DNA from 2 places in the Kutzneria viridogrisea DSM 43870 genome. Region 1 is predicted to be linked to the other one. Evidence: riboswitches for the same ligand, from Rfam matches in the RefSeq annotation. Region 1 holds a riboswitch; the other holds the start of a gene.
What was found. A riboswitch is a leader RNA that binds a small molecule or an ion and turns the genes downstream of it on or off. The one in region 1 is predicted to bind cobalamin.

Region 1 (10,907 bases):
GCCGATCGGCTCGCGGGTCACCAGCGCGAGTGAGCCCGGCTCGGTACCCGGCACCTCGCCCGCGGTCTTGTCCGCCAACTCGGCGTACCAGCGGAAGGTCTTCACCACGGCGGCCAGCTCGATGCCGTACGAGTCGCTGATCGGCTTGCCCATCTCCAGCGCGATCGTCGTGGCCAACTGGGCCCGATCCCGCTCCACCAGCTCGGCGAGCCGGTACAGGTGCGCGGCCCGCTCACGCGGGTGCAGCCGGGGCCACGGGCCGTGGTCGAACGCCCGCCGGGCGCTGGCCACCGCCCGGTCGACGTCCCGCTCCCCCGCCGTGGCCACCTCGGCCAGCACCGCCCCGTCGCGCGGGGAGACCACCGGCAGGCTCGCGCCGTCCACGGGGTCGGTGAAGCCGCCGTCCAGGTAGAGGCCGGTGGGGTGGGTCAGCCCGGCGGCGACACCGGTCCAGTCGGCTGCCGTGTGCATGGCACCTCCGTGTCTTGACCGCGTCATCGCAGCCCCGTACGTTTGGGTTCAAACGATATACGGATCCCCTTACGGAGAAAAGATGTCGAGCAGCGCGCGGGTGGCAGGGGTCGAGGTGCCGACCGGGCACTGGATCGGGGGCGGGCGGCTGGGCTCGGCGCGGACCTTCGCCGATCACTCCCCCATCGACGGCGCGCTGCTGGCCGAGGTCGCGCGCGGTGGTGCGGCCGAGGTCGAGGCGGCGGTGTCGGCGGCGCGGCAGGCGTTCGGCGGGTGGTCGCGGACCAGCCGGGAGCGGCGTGCCGAACTGCTGCACGCGATCGCCGAGGGCATCGAGAAGCGCACGGACGAACTGGCCCGCGTGGAGACCGCCGACAACGGCGCGCTGCTGCGCTCGCACCTGCGGGGCGTGATGCCCAGGGCTGCGCACAACTTCCGGTTCTTCGCCAACTGGCTGGTGGACGAGCTGGCCCACCCGGAGTTCGACACCCGAGGGCACCGCAACCAGGTGTCCTGGGACCCGGCCGGGGTGTGCGCGCTGATCACCCCGTGGAACGCCCCGCTGATGCTGGCCACCTGGAAGATCGCCCCCGCGCTGGCCGCGGGCAACACGGTGGTGCTCAAACCCGCCGAGTGGACCCCGCTGACAGCCTCGCTGCTGGCCGACATCACCGCCGAGGCCGGGCTGCCCGACGGGGTGTTCAACGTGGTGCAGGGCTTCGGCGCCGAGGCCGGGGCCGCGCTCACCGAGCACCCGGACGTGCGGCGGATCAGCTTCACCGGCTCGGTGCCCACGGCGCGCACGATCGCCGCGGCGGCGGCCCGCAACCTGGTGCCGACCTCGCTGGAGCTGGGCGGCAAGTCCCCGCTGCTGGTCTTCGCCGACGCCGACCTGGACCTGGCCGTGCGGCTGGCGGTGGAGCAGTACGACAACGCCGGGCAGGTCTGCCTGTCGGCGGTCCGGCTGCTCGTGGAGGAGCCGGTGGCCGAGGAGTTCCAGCGGCGCTTTCTGGAACGGGCTTCGCTGCTGCGGCAGGGTGATCCGCGCGAGCTGGACACCGACATCGGCCCGCAGGTGCATCCCAGGCAGCTGGACCGGATCGACGGCTTCGTGCGGCGCGCGGTGGCGGCGGGCGCGACCGTGGCGCTGGGCGGTGAACCGAACTCCGAGCTGGGCGGCCTGTACTACCGGCCCACGCTGCTGACCGGGGCGCGGCCGGGCAGCGAGATCCTCACCGAGGAGGTGTTCGGGCCGGTGCTCACCCTGCAGACCTTCAGCGGGGAGGAGCAGGGCATCGCCATGGCCAACGACAGCCGGTTCGGGCTGGCGGCCACGCTGGTCACCGGGGCCCCGGCGCGGGCGGAGCGGGTCAGCGCGCGGCTGGTCGCGGGCACGGTGTGGGTGAACTGCTTCTTCGTCCGCGACCTGCGGGCCCCGTTCGGCGGCAGTCGTGAGTCGGGGATCGGCCGCGAGGGCGGCACCTGGAGCTTCGACTTCTACTGCGACGTGAAGAACTCGGTCTACGCCCAGGAGGGCTGGAATGGGTGAGGTTGTCGGCGCGGGCCTGCTCGCGCACGTGCCCACGATCATGTTGCCGGAGCAGCAGCGGCGTGAGCTGAACAACGGTGCGGACACCACGCTGGTCGCCGGGCTGGACCGGTTGCGGACCGAGGTGTTCGAGACCCTGGACTACGACACGGTGGTGCTGCTCGACTCGCACTGGGCGACCACCGTGGAGTACGTGGTGACCTCGCACCCGCGGCGGGCCGGGCTGTTCACCTCGGAGGAGCTGCCGCGTGGCATGTGTCGCATCCCCTACGACTACCCCGGGGACCCCGAGCTGGCGCACGCGATCGCCGCGCACGGCACCGAGCGCGGCACCTGGATCACGCCGATCGACGACCAGTACCTGCCGATCTTCTACGCCACGGTGAACCTGTGGCGATACCTGGGCGTGCCCGAGAAGAAGTGGATCTCCATCGGGGTCTGCCAGACCGCCGATGTGGAGGACAACCTGCGGCTGGGCCGGGCGCTGGCCGACGGGATCGCGCAGGTGGACCGCAAGGTGTTGATCATCGCCTCCGGGGCGATGAGCCACACGTTCTGGCCGCTGCGCGAACTGCGCGCGCACGAGGCCAGCGGGGTGGAGCACATCCGCACCCCGGAGGCGGCCAAGGCCGATCTGGAGCGCATCGACTGGTTGCGCGCCGGGGACCACGCCCGCGTGCTGGACACGATGCCCGAGTTCGCGCGGTACCGGCCCGAGGCCGGGTTCGCGCACTACCTGATGATGGCCGGGGCCATGGGCGAGTCGGCCTGGACCGCACCCGGCAGGCTGTTCAGCGAGTACGAGAACTCCGTCGGAACCGGCCAGGTGCACATCTGGTTCGACCGGCCCGAGCAGGGGTGGAGCGCCACGCGATGACCGAGTACCGCAGGATCCTGCTCGACGGCGCGGCCGTGCGGGTGCAACGCGTCGGCGACCTGCTGCTCGCCCCGGACGGGCGCGAGGTCGGCGTGGCCGAGGCCGTGCACCTGCCGCCCTGTCAGCCGTCGAAGATCATCGCCGTGCACCTGAACTACCGCAGCCGGGTCGAGGAGTTCCAGGGCAGGCTGCCCAAGGCGCCGACCTACTTCCACAAGCCGACCTCGGCGCTCAACTCGCACGGCGGGGCGGTGGTGCGGCCCGAGCGGTGCAAGTGGCTGAACTACGAGGGCGAGATCGGCATCGTCATCGGCCGGACCTGCCGGAACGTGCCCGTCGAGCAGGTCGGCGAGCACATCCTGGGCTACACCGTGGCCAACGACTACGGGCTGCACGACTTCCGCGACACCGATGCCGGATCCATGTTGCGGGTCAAGGGTTCCGACACGCTGTGCCCGCTCGGACCGGGTCTGGTCACCGGCTGGGACTTCCGCGGCAAGTCGATCCGCACGCTGGTCAACGGCAAGGTCGCACAGGACGGCAACACCGACGAGATGGAGTGGGACATGCACTACCTCGTCGCCGACATCGCCCGCACGATCACACTGCACCCCGGCGACGTGCTGCTGTCCGGGACCCCCGCCAACTCACGCCCCGTGCAACCGGGCGATGTCGTGGAGGTCCAGGTCGAGGGCTTGGGCACGCTGCGCAACCACATCGTGTCGGGCCCGGTGCCGATCGACTCCGCCGTGGGCGCCCAACCCACCGAGTCCGAGGAGGTCCGCTCCACCGCACTCGGCGGCGACTGGGAGTACCGCGGCCAGCGCGCCCCCCGCTGAGGACTCGCCCCGTTCCGAGCCCGGCGCGTGTCGGCGCTACCGGTGCCGCGTGTCGGCGCTTCCGGGACGGTGTGTTCGCACTTCCGCTTTGGACTCCCGGATTCTGGGACGTCGTACGCCAACCGCGGACACACCGTACGGAAGACGTCGACACGCGGTGCGCGAAGCGCCGACACGCGCCGCTTGGGGTGAGCGGGACCGATCCAGCCGGGTCAGGCCTCCACGTCGCGGGCGAGCAATCCCGGCAGGGGGCCGGACTGCACGGAGCGGCGCACCTCGGCCTGGCGCTCCTGTGCGGTCTCCTCGAAGTGGCTGAGCACGTGCCGCAGGATGCGGGTCAGCTCGGTGACCCGGCGCGGGGACAGGCCCTCCAGGCTGTAGACCTCCTCGGCGTTGAACCGCGGGAACAGCTCGGTCATCAGCGCCTTGCCACGCTCGGTCAGCGACAGCACGCTCAGCCGCCGGTCGTCGGCGGGCGTGGCGCGGGTGATCAGCCCGCGGTTCTCCAGGGTCCTGGCGACCCCGGTCAGCGTGCCCTTGGAGATGCCGCTCTCCTCGGCGACGTGCCGGGTCTCGATGTCACCCCAGATCCACACCACCCACAGCACGACGAACCCCGTCCAGGACAGGTCGACGTCGCGCAGCACGGACTGCTCGAAGTGGTTGCGCACGACCAGCGCGGTCCGGTGCAGGTTGGACAGTGCCATCATGGCCTCGACGTCGATCCGCAGGCCGCCGAGCCGCTCGCCGACGGCCTTCTCGGTCTCCCGCAGCGTGTAGTAGCCGGTCATCGTGCCCCGCCCTCGCCGTCGCCCAACCTGGTTGACACGCGAGCAGCCTAACTCGCCCGACCATATGGGCACGAACGAGTGGCCGGGTCGGCAGGTCCCGACCCGGCCGCTCGTCCGGTGCTCAGCCGCGCAGTGCGCGGGCGGAGCCGACCAGCGCCCGCAGCGCGGGCTCGACCTCGGCGTAGTCGCGGGTCTTCAGCCCGCAGTCGGGGTTGACCCACAGCCGCTCGGCGGGCACCGCCTGCACGGCGGCCCTCAGCAGCTCGGTGACCTCGTGCTCGGCGGGCACCAGCGGGGAGTGGATGTCGTACACCCCGGGCCCGACCCCGCGCCGGAAGCCGATCGCGCGCAGGTCGTCCAGGACCTCCATCCTGGACCGGGCCGCCTCGATCGTGGTGACGTCGGCGTCCAGCCCGTCGATCGCGCCGATCACGTCCCCGAACTCGGAGTAGCACAGGTGCGTGTGGATCTGCGTGGCGCTCGCGGCCCCGGAGGTGGCCAGCCGGAAGGACTCCACCGCCCACTCCAGGTACGCGGGCCGGTCCTCGGCGCGCAGCGGCAGCAGTTCGCGCAGCGCGGGCTCGTCGACCTGGACCACGCCGATCCCGGCCGCCTCCAGGTCGGTGATCTCATCCCGCAGCGCGAGCGCGACCTGCTGCGCGGTGTCGGCCAGCGGCTGGTCGTCACGCACGAAGGACCAGGCGAGAATGGTCACCGGGCCGGTGAGCATGCCCTTGACCGGCTTGCTGGTCAGCGACTGCGCGTGGGCCGTCCACTCCACGGTGATCGGGTTGCGCCGGGACACGTCCCCGTGCAGGATCGGCGGCCGCACGCAGCGCGAGCCGTAGGACTGCACCCAGCCCAGCTCGGTCGCGGCGAAGCCGACGAGGTTCTCCGCGAAGTACTGCACCATGTCGTTGCGCTCGGGCTCGCCGTGCACCAGCACGTCCAGCCCGATCTCCTCCTGCAACCGGATGACGCGCTCGATCTCCTCGCGCATCCGCTGCTGGTAGTCCTGTTCGGACAGTCGACCGGCGCGGACCTCGGCCCGTGCCTTGCGGATCTCGGTGGTCTGTGGGAAGGAGCCGATGGTCGTGGTGGCCAGCGGCGGCAGGCCGAGGCGCTCCTGCTGCGCGGCGGCGCGCTCGGAGTAGTCGACGCGACGGCGGTGCTGCGGGGTCAGCGCGGCGATCCTGGCGCGGACCTGCTCGTCACGAGAACCGGCCGCTGGCACGGCCCCGTTCTGGATCGAGGCGCCCGCGTGCAGGGCCCTGCCCAGGGTCGCGATCTCGGCGAGCTTCTGCCTGGCGAAGGCCAGCCTGCCGCGGACCTCCGGTTCGAGACCGGTCTCGGCGTCCAGGTCGTACGGCACGTGCAGCAGCGAGGTGGAACTGGACACGGTGAGCGAGCCGACCGAGCCGAGCAGGCTCGCGCAGACCGAGGCGGCGGCCCGCAGATCGGTGCGCCACACGTTGCGGCCGTCCACCACGCCCGCGAGCAAGGTCTTGTCCCGCAACGAGGTCAGCCCGGCGATGCGGCGCACGGTGTCGGGCGCGGAGACCAGGTCCACGGCGATGGCCTCGACCGGGGACTCGGCGAGCACGGCCAGTGCGGGCCCGAGGTCCCCGTAGCCGCCGGCGACGAGCAGGCGCGGGCGGTTGGCCAGCTTGCCGAGCTTGTCGTACGCCCTGCGCAGTGCGTCGAGTTCGGCCTCACCGCGGTCGGCGGCATAGGCGTGCTCGTCCAACTGGACCCATTCGGCGCCCGCGTCGGCGAGCTTGCCGAGCAGTTCGGCGTAGCGGTCCACCAGCTGGTCGATCAGCGTGATCGGCGCGAAACCGGGCTCGGTTCCCTTGGACAGCAACAGGAAGGTCGCCGGGCCGACCAGCACGGGACGGGTGTGCACGCCCTGGGCCAGCGCCTCGGTGAACTCCTGGACGGGCTTGTCGCCGACCAGCGCGAACTTCGTGTCGGCGGACAGCTCCGGCACCAGGTAGTGGTAGTTGGTGTCGAACCACTTGGTCAGCTCCATCGCGGCGGCGCCGTCGCGACCGCGGGCCATCGCGAAGTAGGTGTCTAGTTCGGACAGTCCGAGCTCGCGGAAGCGCCGCGGCACCGCGTCGAACAGCACGGCGGTGTCCAGCACCTGGTCGTAGAAGGAGAAGGTGTTGCCGGGCACGGAGTCCAGGGACCGCGACAGCTCGCGCCAGGTGTCCGCGCGCAGCTTCGCGGCGACCTCCAGCAACTCGGCCTGAGTCCCCCGCCCGGACCAGTAGTTCTCCAACGCACGCTTGAGTTCCCGACGTGGACCGATCCTGGGATAGCCCAGCACCGTCGTCCTCAGTTCAGCCACAGCTCTCTCCTCGCGAGCCTGTGGGCCACATCACGGCGTGCACGCGAGGACAGCGGGCACAGAAGTGCTCCGCCAACGTCCGCGCGAGCCCACCCGAGAGGCCCCGGACCAGCGCGTACCGGCGGCACGCGCACCTGTGGCAGGTCTTCGGACTCGCGGGCACCCGGGCACGGACCCGGACCTACTGGCCGTCGCTTCCCAGGCTCTCGCCCAGTGCTTCATGACGGCGGTCGTTCCCACTCACCGCTGCGGGGCAGTCCCGGAATCGCACCGGGTTCCCTGTTGCCTCGCCGCACCCAGACCGCGGGCACGGCGAACCACTGGCGGTTGTGAGCCTAGCGACTGCACGGCCGTTGACAAGAGTCAGCTTGGCAACTCCGCGCTGAAGCCCCGCACCATGGCGGCCAGCCCGGCCTCGAACCACTGGTCGTAGTACCCGCGATCAGCCGATCGGGTCGGGCGGCCGTCCTGGTGTGGCGTGCCGACCTGGGCCAGCGCGTGGCCCAGCACGAACACCGCCACCGACTGCACCGCCGTGACCACGCGCTCGTCCCCGTCGAACAGCTTGGCCAGCAAGGACTCGCCCAGTTCGAGGTCCACCGGGTGGGTGGCCAGCAGCGGCACCGCCCCGGGGTGCGCCAACAACACCTCGCGGTAGGCGCGGGCCAGCTCAGTGAGCCGCCGCGCGACCCCGCCGTCGACCCGCACCGCTTCCATCGCCCGCGCGAACAACTCGTTGACCACCAGCGCCAGCAGGGCGTCCCGGTTGGGCACGTGCCGGTACAGCGACATCGCCGCCACGCCCAACTCGGTGCCCAGCCGCCGCATCGTCAGCGCGTCCAGCCCCTCGGCGCCCAGCACGCGCACGGCTGCCGCGAGGATGGACTCCTGACTGAGCAGGGGCTTGCGGCCACCGCGGGACTTCTCCGTCACCCCACGAGCGTAGCCGTCAGGCAGGTACCGAACAGCGCCCAGCACCCGACCGTGACGACCACGTGCTGCAAGTCGGGCACCACGGCGCGCCCCCGTGTGGGCAGGACCTTCAGCGTGCGGCTGTACTCCCGCTGGTACGCCCGCCGCATCGGCTCGTTCCGGATCAGGCCGAAGTACGGCAGCCACCAGCAGACGGCGTTGCCGACGATCGTCAGTCCACTGAGGACGGTCGCGAGGACCGTGGACCAGGTCTGCCCCAACGCCATGCCGCCCGCGATCGCCAGCCCGACCGGGTAGTTCATCAGCGCGGCCCGCACCCGGTCGCCGACATCGGACACCGCCAGGTCGTTGAGCGGGAACATCGGCACCCACTCGGTGAGCACCAGCCAGCCCACCCACAGCAGCGCCAGGACAACGGCAACAGTGCTCACAACATCCCCCTCCGGCGTGCGTACAACGTAAGCTTACGTTGTACGCACACCGGACTGTCAAGCCACCTGCTCGATCCGGCCCACGATCGAGCTCGGCGCGGGCTGCGCCGCGATCTCGTCACGGACCTCGTTGGCAGCCCGCGCGAAGCCCGGTTCACGCAGCAGCCTGGCCAGCGACTCGCGCACCAGCTCCGGCGTGACCTCGGCGGGCGGGATGCTGATCGCCACGCCCCGCTTGGCGGCCAGCTCCGCGTTGAGCGGCTGGTCGGCGAAACTGGCGATGATCAGCTGCGGCACGCCGTACGCCAGCGGGGTCGCCGTGGTGGCGGAACCGCCGTGGTGCACGATCGCCGAGCAGGTCGGCATCAACGCACCCAGCGGCATCCAGCCCAGCGCACGGGCGTTGTCCGGCAGCGGACCGAGATCCACCTCCCCGGCGGCGACCAGCACCTCGATGTCCATCGTGGACAGTGCGGCGAGCAGATCCCGCAGCGTGGCAAGCCCGCCGAGCTGCGGCAGCACGCTGCCCAGGGTCAGGCACACGCGCGGGCGGCTCGGCCGGTCGGTGACCCAGGCGGGCAGCAGGCGAGTCTCGTTGTACGGCACGTACCGCATGAGCCACTGGCTGTCGGTGGCCAGCCCGCCCATGCTCGGCGGGCGCACGTCGATGGTGGCGCTGGGCGCGGCCGGGGGCGCGAGGCCCAGCCAGGTCCGCCGCTCCTCCAACCTGTCCAGGATCGCCTTGCGGGTGCCCACCGCGTGCTCCCCCGTTCCGGCCCAGCCCAGCCGGATGCCCTGCTCCACCAGCGACACACCCAGCTCACCGGCGATCAGCGGACCCGCGCCCTGCTCCAGGGTGGACACCACCACGTCCGGGGCGAACCCGCGCGCGACCGCCAGCGCGGGTTCGAGGATCTGCTCGCCGAACCAGCCGAACCCACCCGAGATCGTGACCCCGCCGTCGTTGTCCCCTGGCGTGACGTGACCGGCGACGGACTCCATGAACTCGGCCCACAGGTCGCGCTCGGGCAGCACGTCCACGGTGGGCAGCCCGGCACCGACCGCGGCACCGGCCCCCAGCCCGTTGTTGATCACCAGCACCTCGTGGCCCGCGGCCCGCGCAGCCCAGGCCAGCGGCACCGTGGGCAGGAACAGACCGGACCCCGGCAAGGCCGTGAACAGCAGTTTCATGATTTCCCCCATCACTTGAGCGGCGCTCAATTGAGCGCCGCTCAAGGTAGTGCGCTAGGCTCGGGCCGTCAAGGCCGAAGGGGGTCCGCGCATGCCGCTGCGGCGGGAACAGGTGATCGACGAGGCAGTCGCGCTGCTCAACGAGGTCGGGCTGGACGGGTTCACCACCCGAGCGCTCACCGACCGGCTCGGCGTGCAGCGCGGCGCCCTGTACTGGCACGTCAAGAGCAAGCACGAACTGCTCACGGCGGTGGCCGTCAAGGTCGTCGAACCGGCGCTGCGCAACTGGACGGCGACCGCCGACTGGCCCGAGGCGTACACGGGTTTCGCGCAACGGCTGCGCACCGCGATGCTGGCCCACCGCGACGGGGCCCGGCTGGTCGCCTCGTACATCCCCGGCACGCCAAGGACCCAGGCCGCCATGCAGGAGCACCTGGCGGGACTCGCGGAGCTGGGCATCCCGCCCGAGCTGGCCGCGCGCTTCGGCGACACCGTCGCCAGCTACGTCACCGGGTTCGTGCTCCAGGAGCAGGCCACCGGGGAACAGGACCCCGAGCTGTTCACCGCCTCGGTCAACACGATCATCCTGGGCATGCGGGCCGAGCTGGGCACGCTCTGACACCATGCCCCGGTGCGCATCGGCATCCTGGGACCGCTGCACGTGCGGGACGACGAGGACCGCCCGGTGCGGCTTGGCGGTGCGCGGCTGCGCACCCTGTTGCTGCGGCTGGCGCTGGAGCCCGGCCAGGTCGTGACCGCCGAACGGCTGGTCGCCGATCTGTGGCCGCACGACACCCCGGCCGAGCCCGTGGCGGCACTGCAGTCGCTGGTGGCCCGCCTGCGCCGCGCACTGGGCCGGGACCTGATCAGCTCGCACCCCGCGGGCTACCTGCTGGCGGTGGACCGCGAGCAGGTCGACGCGTGGCAGTTCGAGCGGGCGATCACCGAGCACCGGCCGCACGAGGCGCTGGCGCTGTGGCGGGGCAGGCCGCTGGCCGACGCGGGGGACGCCGAGTTCGCCGTGGCGCCCATCGCACGGTGGAACGAGTTGCGCATGGCGGCACAGGAGAGCCGGATCGACGCGGAGCTGGCCACCGGGCCGCGCGCCGAACTGGTCGCCGAGATCGAACAGCTGGTCGCCGACCAGCCGCTGCGGGAAGGCTTGCACGCCAGGCTGATTCGCGTGCTGTGCGCGCTGGGCCGACACGCCGAGGCGCTGGCCGCCTACGAGCGGGTGCGCACGCTGCTGGCCGACCAGCTCGGCGCGGACCCCGGACCCGAGTTGCGTCAGGCGCATCGTGTTGCGCTCAGCGAACCGGTACCGCTGCCCGCACCCGCACGGCCCGCCATGCCCGCGCGGCTGACCAGCTTCGTCGGCCGCGACACCGAACTGGCCCAGGTCCGGCAGGCCCTGCACGGCTCCCGGCTGGTGACCCTCACCGGCCCCGGCGGGGTGGGCAAGACGCGGCTGG
Region 2 (10,907 bases), 710 kb from region 1:
CTGTTGACCGCCACCCCGTCCGGGCCCACCTGGTAGCGCTGCGCCCCGTCGGTGTCCAGCACCACGAGGTCGATCCGGGTCGGGTTGCGCAGCCACAGGGCCTGGCCGTTCTCCAGCACCCGCACCTCCACCCCGGGCGGCAACTGGCTGGGGATCATCTCGCTGCGCAGGTCGCCCACCCGGTCGGCGGGGGTGTGGCCGGTGTCGTGCGCCGCCGCCTGCGGGGCGAGGGCCAGCATGAGGAGGGCGACCAGCGCCAGTAGCCGGGACACGGGTCAGCCTCCGAGTGGGTTGAAGCCAGCGGGCAGTTCCAGGCGGTGCGCGCTCATGAACCCGGTGTCGGCCAGGATCTCGCGGATCGGGCCGTCGGCGACCACCTGGCCGTGGTCGAGCACCACCGCGCGCTGGCACAGTTCCAGCGCGTAGGGCAGGTCGTGGGTGACCAGCAGGGTGGTCATGCCCAGCCGCTTCACCAGGTCGGCGAACTCCCTGCGGGCGGCCGGGTCCAGGTTGGAGGAGGGCTCGTCCAGCACCAGGATCTCCGGGTGCATGGCCAGCACCGTGGCCACCGCAGCCCGCCGCCGCTGCCCCAGCGACAGCCGGTGCGGCGGCCGGTCGGCGACCTCGGTCAGCCCCACGTAGGACAGGGCCTCGGCGACACGCTCATCCAGTTCGGCGCCGGACAGCCCCAGGTGCGCGGGCCCGAACGCGACGTCCCGGCCCACGGTGGGCGTGAACAACTGGTCGTCCGGGTCCTGGAAGACCACGCCCACCTTGCGCCGCACCTGCTTGAGCGTCCTCGGGCCCACCGCGGTCCCGCTGATCAGCACCTCGCCGGACTTCGCCGTGAGCACCCCGTTGAGCTGGAGCACCAGGCTGGTCTTGCCCGCCCCGTTCGGCCCCAGCAGGGCGATCCGCTCGCCGCGCCGCACTGTCAGGTCCACATTGGACAGTGCGGCCGTGCCGTCCGGGTAGTCGAAGCTCAGCCCGCGCACCTCGATCGCGGGCACCTCCGCCGAGGCCGCCGCCGAGGGCAGGAACCGGCCCCGCCGCACCTGGAGCTCCGGTGCCGGTGCGGGCGCCGGGGTGCGGATCGCCCTGCGCGGGCGCCGCTTGCCGCGCGCGGGCTCGTCCCCGTGCGGGGTCAGCGAGATCGGCAGCCCGACCTTGTCCTCGTAGCCGGGCAGTTGCACCCGGTACGTGCACAGATCGCAGTTCATCCGCACGTCCCCGTGCAGCGCCTCGCGGTAGCGCTCCAGCACGAGCCGGGCCAGCCTCGGGTCCGGGCCGAGATGTTCGCCCCCGCGCACGGTGATCTCCGGGTGCTCCTGCGCCCACTGCGCGGCCTGCGCCATGATGCGCGGCACGAGCAGGCCGGTGAACAGGAAGAACGGGCTGACCACGATGGTCGTGGCGCCCAGCCTGCGGCAGCGCTCCATCGCCTCGGCCACGTTCGGCCTGGCCACCCCGGCGAAGCCCGGTTCGATCATGCCCAGCCCGCGGTTGTCGGCCAGCAGGCGGCCCACCTTCCACAGGTCCGAGCAGGCGTCCGGGTCCGAGGAGCCGCGGCCGATCAGCGCCACGCCCAGGGTCTCCGGGTCGGTGTCACCGGCCGCGGCGCGGATGCGCTCCTCGGCAACGGACAGCACGGTCGGCTCGATGCCCAGGTCCCTGGCGAGGCGGAAGCGCACGCCGGGGTGGCGCAGCCGCGCGCGGGCCATGGACGCGGGTCCGTCGTTCTTGAGGTGACCCGCCGCCAGCAGCACCAGCGGCACGACGACCACCTCGCTGGCGCCCGCCGCCACGACCTTGTCGATCGCCTCGTCCACCCCCGGTTCGGCCAGTTCCACGAAGCCGCAGCCGATGACCAGGTCCGGGGCACTGGCCCTGACCACCTCGGCCAGCGCCCAGTACTCCTCCACCCCGTCGGCGTCCCGGCTGCCGTGCCCGAGCAGCACCAGTGCCGGGGCCGTCACCGCGTCACCCACCCGGTCAGCGCCAGCGCCCCGTAGACCAGCGGCACCGCCAGCGCGACGGTCCACGCCCGCGCACCGGCCGCCGACCCGGTCAACACCGTTGGCAGCGCGCCGTTGTAGCCCCGTGAGGCCATCGCCAGGTACACGCGCTCACCGCGTTCGAAGGCGCGCACGAACAGGGCGCCGACGCAGGCCGCCGTGTCGCGGGCCTGCCACAGCCAGCGCGGGTCCCCGCCGCGGCAGGCCCGTGCCGTGCGCAGCCGTGCCAGCTCGGTGTTGAGCACTTCCACGTAGCGCACCATGAACGAGGCCACTGCGGTGAAGACCCGCGGCACGCGCAGCCGCTCCAGGCCAGTGATGATCTCGGCGAGCGGGGTGGTCGCGGCCAGCACACCCGTTGCCAGCAAACCGAAACTGGCCTTGAGCACGATCGAGGCCGCCGACTCCAGGCCGTCGACGGACAGGTGCACGCCAAGCAGCTCGACGGTCGGGCCGGTGGCCAACAGGGGCAGCAGCACCACGAAGAACACGAACGGGATCTCCACAACGAGGCGTCGCAACAGGGTTGTCGCGGGAACCTGGGCGATGGCCGCCGCGAGGGCCAGCACCGCCGCGTAGCCCAGGTACGGCCAGAACACCTGTTTCGGCGTGCACGCGACGAAGAGCACGCACAGCGCGGTCGCGGCGACCTTGCACTGCGGGGCCGCGCGGTGCAGCGGGGTGTCGGCCGGGATCAGCAGATCCGCGCCGGGATTGTGGGCGGCCCCACTCATCGCCGCACCTCGCTGGCGCTCGGTGCAGCGCTTCGCGCAGGCCCGGTGCCCAATGGTTCGCTCGCAAGCTCGCTCACGTGCCGCACCTCGCTGGCGCTCGGTGCAGCGCTTCGCGCAGGCCCGGTGCCCGATGGTTCGCTCGCAAGCTCGCTCACGTCTGGGCCTTCGCCGTCAGGTGCCTGCCGACCCGCACGAGGTCGGGCCGCAACCGCAGCAGGGCGGCGACCACCAGCCCGGTGACCAGCCCCTCGAACAGGGCGATGATCGAGTAGGTGCCGATGGTGCTGATCGCCACGGTGGCGGCGGGCACCCCCGCGGCCCCGCCCACGGCGTATTCCAGGCTGTACAGCACGGAAGCGGCGATCACCGCGATGACCGCCGACACGGCGCAGCCCGCGACCACGGCGACCTTGGTGCGGGGCAACAGTTTGCGCAGTCCGAGGATGAGCGGGTAGCCGATCAGCGCGGGCAGCAGCGCGAGGTTGACCGCGTTCACGCCCAGAGCGGTGACCCCGCCGTCCCCGGCGAACAGGGCCTGCACCACGAGCACCACGGAGATCACCACCGGGCCCAGCCACGGCCCGAGCAGCGCCACCGCGAGCGTGCCGCCCAGCAGGTGACCGCCGGTGCCCACGCCGATCGGGAAGATCGGCGCCTCCAGCACCAGGAAGAAGGCCGCAGCCAGCCCGGCGAGGGGGATGTCCCGGTCCCGGATCGAGCTGCCGAGCCTCCCGCTGCACACCGCCAGCCCGCCGACCGCGACCACCGCACCGGCCACCGACACCGGCGCGTTCACGAATCCGTCAGGGATGTGCATCGCTGCCCTCCAGCAGGTCCAGTGCGGCGACCGCGCCGATGACGAAGGTCACCGGCGGGCGCATCCTCGGGTCGGGCAGTGCGGCGAGCGTGCCGGTGACCCGGCGCTGGTGCGCCCGGCTGGCCGCGCTCACCGCGGTGACCGGCGTGTCCGCCGCCATGCCCGCGGCCAGCAGTTCCTCGGCGATGCCGCGCAGCGCGGACCGGCCGGTGAGCACCACCACCGTGCCGCCCACCGCGGCCACCGCCGACCAGTCGATGCGCTGGCGGTACTCGGGGTCCTCGTTGCCCGCGACCACGGTGAGGGTCGTGGCGATCTGGCGGACCATCACCGGGATACCCGCCAGCGCGGGCGCCGCGATCGCCGCCGAGATGCCGGGCACCACCTCGAACGGCACGCCCGCCCCGGCCAGGGCCAGTGCCTCCTCGCCGCCCCGCGACACCACGAACGGATCGCCCGCCTTGAGCCGCACCACCTCGCGGCCCGCCCGGCCCAGGTCCACCAGCAGTTGGTTGACCTCGGCCTGCGGCCAGGCGGGTCGGCTGCCGGACTTGCCAACGCAGCGTTTGTCCCCGGTACCGGCCAGCGCCAGGATGTCGGCCATTGAGGGCCGGTCGTAGACCACGACCTCGGCGCTGCCGAGCAGTTCGGCGGCACGGCAGGTCAGCAGGCCGGGATCGCCGGGTCCGGCGCCGACCAGGTGAACCGTCACGCCCCGGCCGCCCGCGGGGTGACCAGCCAGTCGCCGAGCCGGCGCGTGGCCGAGGCGCCGACCAGCACCGTGGTGGTCATGCCCACCACCGAGCTGTCCAGCTCGCCCAGGGTGGTCAGCCGCACGTGCTGCTCGGGGCGGGCCGCGTCGGTGACCAGCGCGACCTGCGTGCCGGGCCCGCGGTGCTCCAACAGCACCTCACGTGCCCGGTCGAGCTGCCAGGTCCGCCCCGCCGAGCGCGGGTTGTACAGGGCGAGCGCCAGGTCGGCGGCGGCCACCGCGCGCAGTCTGCGCTCGACCTCCTCCCACGGGGTGAGCAGGCTGGACAGGGTCAGGCAGGCGAAGTCGTGCGCCAGCGGGGCCCCGACCAGCGCGGAGGAGGCCAGGGCCGCGGTGACCCCGGGCAGCACGCGCACCTCGGGGCGCCGCGCCACGGGCAGTTCGGCGGCGGTGCTCAGCGCCAGCGTGGCCATGCCGTACACCCCGGCGTCCCCGGAGGACACCAGCGCGACGCGGTGCCCGGCCGCCGCCAGGGCCACGGCCTGCTCCGCGCGGCGCGACTCCTCGGTCATCCGCCCGCGCAGCACGGTCTGCCCGGCGCCGAGCAGGTCGGCGCAGGCGTCGATGTAGGCGGAGTAGCCGAGCACGACCTCGGCCTCGCGCACGGCCTGGGCCGCGGCGGGGGTGCGGTGTTCGGCGGCGCCGGGACCGAGTCCGACCACCGTGAGCAGGCCCGTCACGGCAGCCTCCGCTTCTCGACCGGGATGGCGCGGCCCTCGGTGCTGCCCTCGGTGGACCGCCGACGACAACCGTGCGAGTACCGCGGGTCGTACAGCCTGGTCCGCTGCGGCTCGATCTCGCCCAGCGCGTCGCCGACCAGGACCAGTGCCGCCGTGCGGATGCCCGAGGCGGCCAGGTCCTCGGCCAGGCCGCCCACGGTGGTGGTGATGACCCGCTCGTCCGGCCAGCTCGCCTTGGCCACCACGACGGCCGGGGTCCCGGGGGCGTAGCCGCGCCCCTCGGCCAGCAGTTCGGCCTGGAGTTGTGCGGGGCGCTGGGCGGACAGGTACACGGCCATGGTCGTGCGGTGCCCGGCGAAGGCGGCCACCGACTCGCCCGCCGGCATGGACGCGGCCGTCCTGCCCCCGGCCAACCGGGTCTGCACGATGCTCTGCGCCACGCCCGGGGCGGTCAGCTCCCGGCCGATCGCGGCGGCGGCTGCGCTGAGCGAGCCCACCCCGGGCACGATCTCGTACTCGCGGCCGGTGCTGCGGCACCACGCGATCTGCTCGCCGATCGCCCCGTACACGCTGGTGTCCCCGCTGTGCAGGCGCACGATCGCGGCCTCGGGATGCCTGGCGTACACGGCGAGCACGTCCTCCAGGGTCATGCCCGCCGAGTCGTGCCGCTCCGCACTCGGGTTGGCGTGCTCCAGGACCTCGGCCGGGATCAACGAGGAGGCCCACACCACGACCTCGGCGCGGGCCAGCCGGGCCGCGCCGCGGAAGGTCATCAGGTCGGCCGCGCCCGGTCCGGCTCCGACAAAGGAGATCACCGCGACCTCGCCCTGGTCCGCGCGCGCGAACCAGCCCTGCGAGCAGCCATCACATCCTCCGTGCGACGCGTGTCCCTCTCGCGTGGCCGGTCTCCTGGCTCCCGGATCGGCGCCGTCCCCCTGCCTTCCCGGGACCCTTCGGGTCCCAGTGGCTGCCTCGTGGGGGGCGGCTCCCCGGTCACAGTGGCGGGACCGCGCCGGATTCGCACCGGCTTCCCGTCACCACGCTCGCGGAGCAGGTTAACCGACGTTCGGCGCTGGTCATACCGCCGACTACGGTGGTCGCGGGCTGTCGGAGAGAGGGAGTTGCGGTGGCACGGGTTCGGCATCCGATCGAGCAGGAGTCGTACCGGATCCTGCGATCCCGGGTCGACACGTCCGGTTTGCCAGTCCTGTCCAGGGCGGTTGTGGAGCGGCTCGTGCACACCACCGCGGATCCGAGCTGGGCGGGGGACCTGCTCGTGGACGAGCGGGCGCTGGAGTCGGGCAGGCGCGCGCTGACCTCAGGTGTGCCGCTGATCACCGATGTGCGCATGGTCGCGGCGGGCGTCACCAGCCGCCCCGCGCACATCGCGGCCGAGACCGAGGGCGGCATCGGGGCACTGGCCGGGCAGTACGCGCAGGGCGCGGTGTTCGCGCTGGGCCAGGACTTCGCGGCCGTCAACGAGCTGGCCGGGCTGTGCGCCTCGGGGGCGCTGCGCCCGGCGCTGGTCATCGCCCTGCCCGCCGGGTTCGTCGGCGCGGTCGAGGCCAAGCGGGCGCTGCGCGAGAGCGGGGTGCCCGCGCTGACCAACCGGGGCGAGCGCGGTGGGGCGGCACTGGCCACGGCCGCCGTGAACGCGTTGCTGTACGCCTGAGCTGCGGACTCCCGCCCAGCACTGTTTATCGGTAACGTGACGGCAAGATCACCGGTAAACCGTCAACGGCGATGGGGTGCGTGCGGATGGCAGTCAACCAGGACGGGTTCCTCGCGGCGGCGCACGAGGTGATCGACCGGCTGGTCCGCACCCAGCGCGAGCCGATCGCGGCGGCGGCCGGGCTGGTGGCCCAGTGCGTGCTGGGCGGCGGGGTGGTGCACGCCTTCGGTACCGGTCACTCGCAGGGCCTGGTCATGGAGATCGCCGGGCGCGCGGGCGGGCTGATCCCCACGAACAAGCTGTCGCTGCGGGACGTGGTGACCTACGGGGACACCCCGGCGGGCGCACTGGACAAGTACGTGGAGCGGGACCCGGCCATCGCGCACCGGATCTACGAGCTGGCCCCGGTCCAGGACGGGGACCTGTTCGTGATCGCCTCCAACTCCGGGGGCAACGGCTCCACCGTGGAGATGGCCAGCCTGGTCAAGCGGCGCGGGCACGGGCTGATCGCGTTCACCTCCCTGGACCACGCCACGGCGGTGGCCTCCCGGCACCCCTCCGGCAAGCACCTGCACGACCTGGCCGACGTGGTGATCGACAACTGCGGCCCGATGGGCGACACCCTGCTGCCGCTGCCCACCGGCGGGGCGGTCTGCGCCATCTCCTCGATCACCGCGGCGATGGCGGCGCAGATGATGCTGGCCGATGCGGCGGCGCTGATCCTGGCGGCGGGCCAGACCCCGCCGGTCTACCTGTCCGCCAACGTGCCCGAGGGCGACGCGCACAACCGCGAGCTGGAGCAGCGCTACGAGGGCAGGATCCGCCGCGATCCCTCGTAGAGCGCGGCCAGCTCACCCGCGGTCCTGACCATGAGCTCGCGCAGCTCGGCGGGTTCGAGCACCTCCACCATGCCGCCGAACTTGAGCAGCTCCACGTGGGCGTGCCGGACCGACTCGATCGGCAGCACCGCGCGCACCCAGCCGTCCGGCCCCGGCTCCCCGGCGCTGGCCCGCACGGCGTCCGCGGCGAACGTGCCCAGCAGGGCCCGCAGCCAGCCCATGGCCTCCGGCGAGACCCGGATCACCGCCTGCTGCCCGCGCATCCTGGCCTCGAACTGCTCCGCCCACTCCTGCCAGTAGCCCGGCAGGTCGAAGTCCGCGGGCCGGTCGAACCGCTCGTCCAGGGTCTGCACCGCCAGCACGTTGGACACCCGGTAGGTGCGCAGGTCCTCGTCGGCCAGCGCCACCAGGTACCAGGTGCCCGCCTTGAGCACGACGCCCAGCGGGCGGACCCGGCGGGTCACCTCGCGGGGCTTGGCCCACCTGCGGTAGCGCAGCTCCAGCACGCGCTGGTTCCACACCGCCTCGGCGATCTCGGCCAGGTGCGGGGCCTGGTCGGCCTCGCGCAGCCAGCCCGGGGCGTCCAGGTGGAACCGCTCCCTGATCCGGCTCGCCCTGCTGCGCAGCTCCGCGGGCAGCGCCGCCAGCAGCTTGAGCTCGGCCGTGGCCACCACCGTGCCCAGGCCCAGCTCGGCGGCCGGTCCCGGCATACCCGCCAGGAACAGCGAGTCGGCCTCGTCCGAGGTCAGCCCGGTCAACCTGGTCCGGTAGCCGTCCAGCAGCTGGTAGCCGCCGGTCGGCCCGCGGTCGGCGTACACCGGAACCCCGGCCGCCGACAGCGACTCGACGTCCCGGTACACCGTGCGCACCGAGACCTCCAGCTCGTCCGCCAGTTCCTGCGCGGTCATCCGGCCCCGGGTCTGCAACAGCAGCAGGGTGGACAGCAGACGGCTCGCGCGCATACCGCGCATTGTCGTCTCAGCTGAACGAGACGCTGACCGAAGGCACCCCGCGAACTCCCGCCACCCGCTCGGCCTCGGCCCGCGCCGCCTCCCGCGCGGGCGGGTCCAGCTCCCCGAACTGCGTGATCGTGACGTCCAGGCGGTCCTTCCGGCCGAGCTTGGCCCGCCACACGCCGAGCACCTCCCCGTCGACCAGCACGGCGCCCGGGCTGCCCAGGATCGTCCACAGGGTCTTCTGCTGCTCCTTGTGCGGCAGCACAACGGCCCGGTCGCGCGCCTGGAGGAACGGGTCGGAGGTGGGCAGCAGGCGGACCAGCTCCGGGGGCTGCGCCGAGACCAGGTCGTCGAGGCGGTCGCTGGGCAGCCAGCACTTGCGGCCGTCCACCCTGACCTCCGCCAACCCCTGCGGCCAGCGGCCGCGCACCTCGGCGGCGGAGGTGTCCAGCCACTTGGCCACCTCGGTCGGCGTCGCCGGTCCCAGGAAGCGCAGGTAGGCGCGCATCAGGCGCTCGGCCCCCGCGGACTGCTCGGGCACGCCCTTCGCGTTGTGCGCGTGCACAAGGGTCAGCGGGGACTCACCCGGTTCGATGCCCAGCCCGGCGGGCAGCGCGGCGAGCCGGAACGGCTGCTCGTACACGTGCTGGGACTTGCAGCCGGGGCACCAGCGGGTCTGCTCCGGCGGCACCAGCTTGGTCAGCGCGGCGCTGGCGGCCCCCTTGGTCATCGGCCCGACCACGATCGAGCGCAGCGACTCGGCCAGCAGCCGGTAGGTCGCCAACGGGGTGAGCCCGCCGGTGCTGGTCCGCGACCTCGGCCAGAGCAGCCGGGCCTGCGCGTCGGCCTCGCTCCACGGCCACAGCTCGGCGGCCAGCCGCGCCAGCTCGCCGGGCCGGTGGAAGTAGGGCGCCCCACGCAGGGTCCAGGCCAGGTCGAACCCGCTCAGGTCGGCCTCGCCGGTGGTGCGCGCGGCCAGCGCCAGCCGCGCGACCCCGGCAGGGGAGTCCTGCAAGCCCAGCTCCAGCACCTCGGGGTGCTCGCTCTCCCGCAGCAGGCCCTGCTGCCTGGTCCGGTACCAGAGCACCTGTTCGCGGCTGACTTCGGTGGTCACCAGGCCATCCTGCACCGAGAAGCTGTCACCTGCTGTCAGGATCGCAGTCGTACAGGCCGCGCCCCTGCTCGACGATCCAGGGCACCCGCACGCAGTTGCGGTGCACCCACTCGATCCGCGCGGCCTCGGTCGGCCCGCCCAGCGCCGCGAACACCGTGGACAGGTCCCGCACGTCGATCTTGCCGGGCTCGGTGGCCGTGCTCGTCAGCACGAACCGCACCCGGCCGGACCGCACCCACCCGGACAGCCCGGTGGCGTCGGGCGCCGGGTCGACCCCCTCGAACCCGCCCAGCACCACGACGGTCTCGTCCGCGGCGACCAGGTAGTCGCCCGCGGTCACCGCGCCGCCCTCGACCGCCAGCGTGATCGGGGTCCGCGAGTGCGTCGCGGCGTAGTCGAGCACCTCGGTCTCCGCGTTGCTCAGGTGCACCTCGGTCGCGGCGTTCCCGCTGAGCCCCTGCAAGGTCGCGCGGATCGACGGCACGGCCTGCTCCCCGTACTGCTGCACGAAGTACGGCGGCACCACGAACGGCCCCGCCGTGGGGTTGCTGGCGCCCATCAACGCCTGGGACGGCCCGATCGCCGTGGCGACACACCACACGCCGGGTGCGAGCAGCACCGTGACGAGCCCGAGCACCGCGGCGACACGTCCCCCGCCGAGCCGGAACCGGCCGAGCACGAGCCAGCCCACGGACACCACGCCCAGAGCGCCAACCAGGTAGCGCAACTCCCCGTGCCACGTGGGATCCCGGGCGACCAGCAGCCACGCCCACCCCGCGGTCAGCGCCACGGCCAAGGGCAGCACCAGCCACAGCACCCCGCTGGGCCGCCGGTACCACTGCCAGAACCGGACGAGGCCCCCGCCGGTCAGCGCGGCGATGGCCGGGGCGAGCATCGTCGTGTAGTAGGCGTGGAAGGTGCCGACGGAGAAGCTGAGGACCAGCGCGCCGACGAGCAGCCAGCCGCCCCACAACCACCACCCGGCCCGCTCGGCGCGCGAGGCGGTCCCGCGCACCACCGCGACGGCGAGCACCGCGAGCAGGGCCAGCGGCAGCAGCCAGCTGATCTGCCCGCCCAGCAAGGGGTTGAACAGCCGCAGCGGCCCGGGGACCCCGCCGAACAGCACGATGGACATCAGGCTGGTGAACTCGGCCGACTTGCCGCCACCGGGCGAGGACTGGCCGAGCACCCGGCCGATCCCGTTGTAGCCGATGACCAGGTCCCAGACCGAGCCCGTGCCGCTGCTGCCGATGAACGGCTTGCGCCCTGGCCAGAACTGCACCAGCAGCACCCACCACAGGGAACTGA

Region 2: another riboswitch for cobalamin. It lies ahead of KALB_RS07200 (cobalt-precorrin-4/precorrin-4 C(11)-methyltransferase); the one in region 1 lies ahead of metE (5-methyltetrahydropteroyltriglutamate--homocysteine S-methyltransferase).

What each region holds. Positions count from the first base shown of each region.
Region 1 is NZ_CP007155.1:2,252,842-2,263,748, reverse strand. Features, by position in the region: gene KALB_RS10255 (aldehyde dehydrogenase) at 1-471, opposite strand, end outside; gene KALB_RS10250 (aldehyde dehydrogenase) at 554-2,020, shown strand; gene KALB_RS10245 (DODA-type extradiol aromatic ring-opening family dioxygenase) at 2,013-2,897, shown strand; gene KALB_RS10240 (fumarylacetoacetate hydrolase family protein) at 2,894-3,736, shown strand; gene KALB_RS10235 (MarR family winged helix-turn-helix transcriptional regulator) at 3,949-4,527, opposite strand; gene metE (5-methyltetrahydropteroyltriglutamate--homocysteine S-methyltransferase) at 4,649-6,880, opposite strand; cobalamin riboswitch at 7,002-7,217, opposite strand; gene KALB_RS47525 (TetR/AcrR family transcriptional regulator) at 7,244-7,813, opposite strand; gene KALB_RS47520 (hypothetical protein) at 7,810-8,244, opposite strand; gene KALB_RS10215 (nucleotide disphospho-sugar-binding domain-containing protein) at 8,302-9,435, opposite strand; gene KALB_RS10210 (TetR/AcrR family transcriptional regulator C-terminal domain-containing protein) at 9,527-10,054, shown strand; gene KALB_RS10205 (ATP-binding protein) at 10,067-10,907, shown strand, end outside.
Region 2 is NZ_CP007155.1:1,542,540-1,553,446, forward strand. Features, by position in the region: gene KALB_RS43715 (hypothetical protein) at 1-272, opposite strand, end outside; gene KALB_RS50075 (CbiX/SirB N-terminal domain-containing protein) at 276-1,976, opposite strand; gene cbiQ (cobalt ECF transporter T component CbiQ) at 1,973-2,749, opposite strand; gene KALB_RS07185 (energy-coupling factor ABC transporter permease) at 2,901-3,566, opposite strand; gene cobA (uroporphyrinogen-III C-methyltransferase) at 3,553-4,278, opposite strand; gene cobJ (precorrin-3B C(17)-methyltransferase) at 4,275-5,018, opposite strand; gene KALB_RS07200 (cobalt-precorrin-4/precorrin-4 C(11)-methyltransferase) at 5,015-5,833, opposite strand; cobalamin riboswitch at 5,901-6,075, opposite strand; gene KALB_RS07205 (precorrin-8X methylmutase) at 6,145-6,690, shown strand; gene KALB_RS07210 (sugar isomerase domain-containing protein) at 6,777-7,529, shown strand; gene KALB_RS07215 (helix-turn-helix transcriptional regulator) at 7,496-8,491, opposite strand; gene KALB_RS07220 (DNA glycosylase AlkZ-like family protein) at 8,508-9,599, opposite strand; gene KALB_RS07225 (glycosyltransferase family 39 protein) at 9,625-10,907, opposite strand, start outside.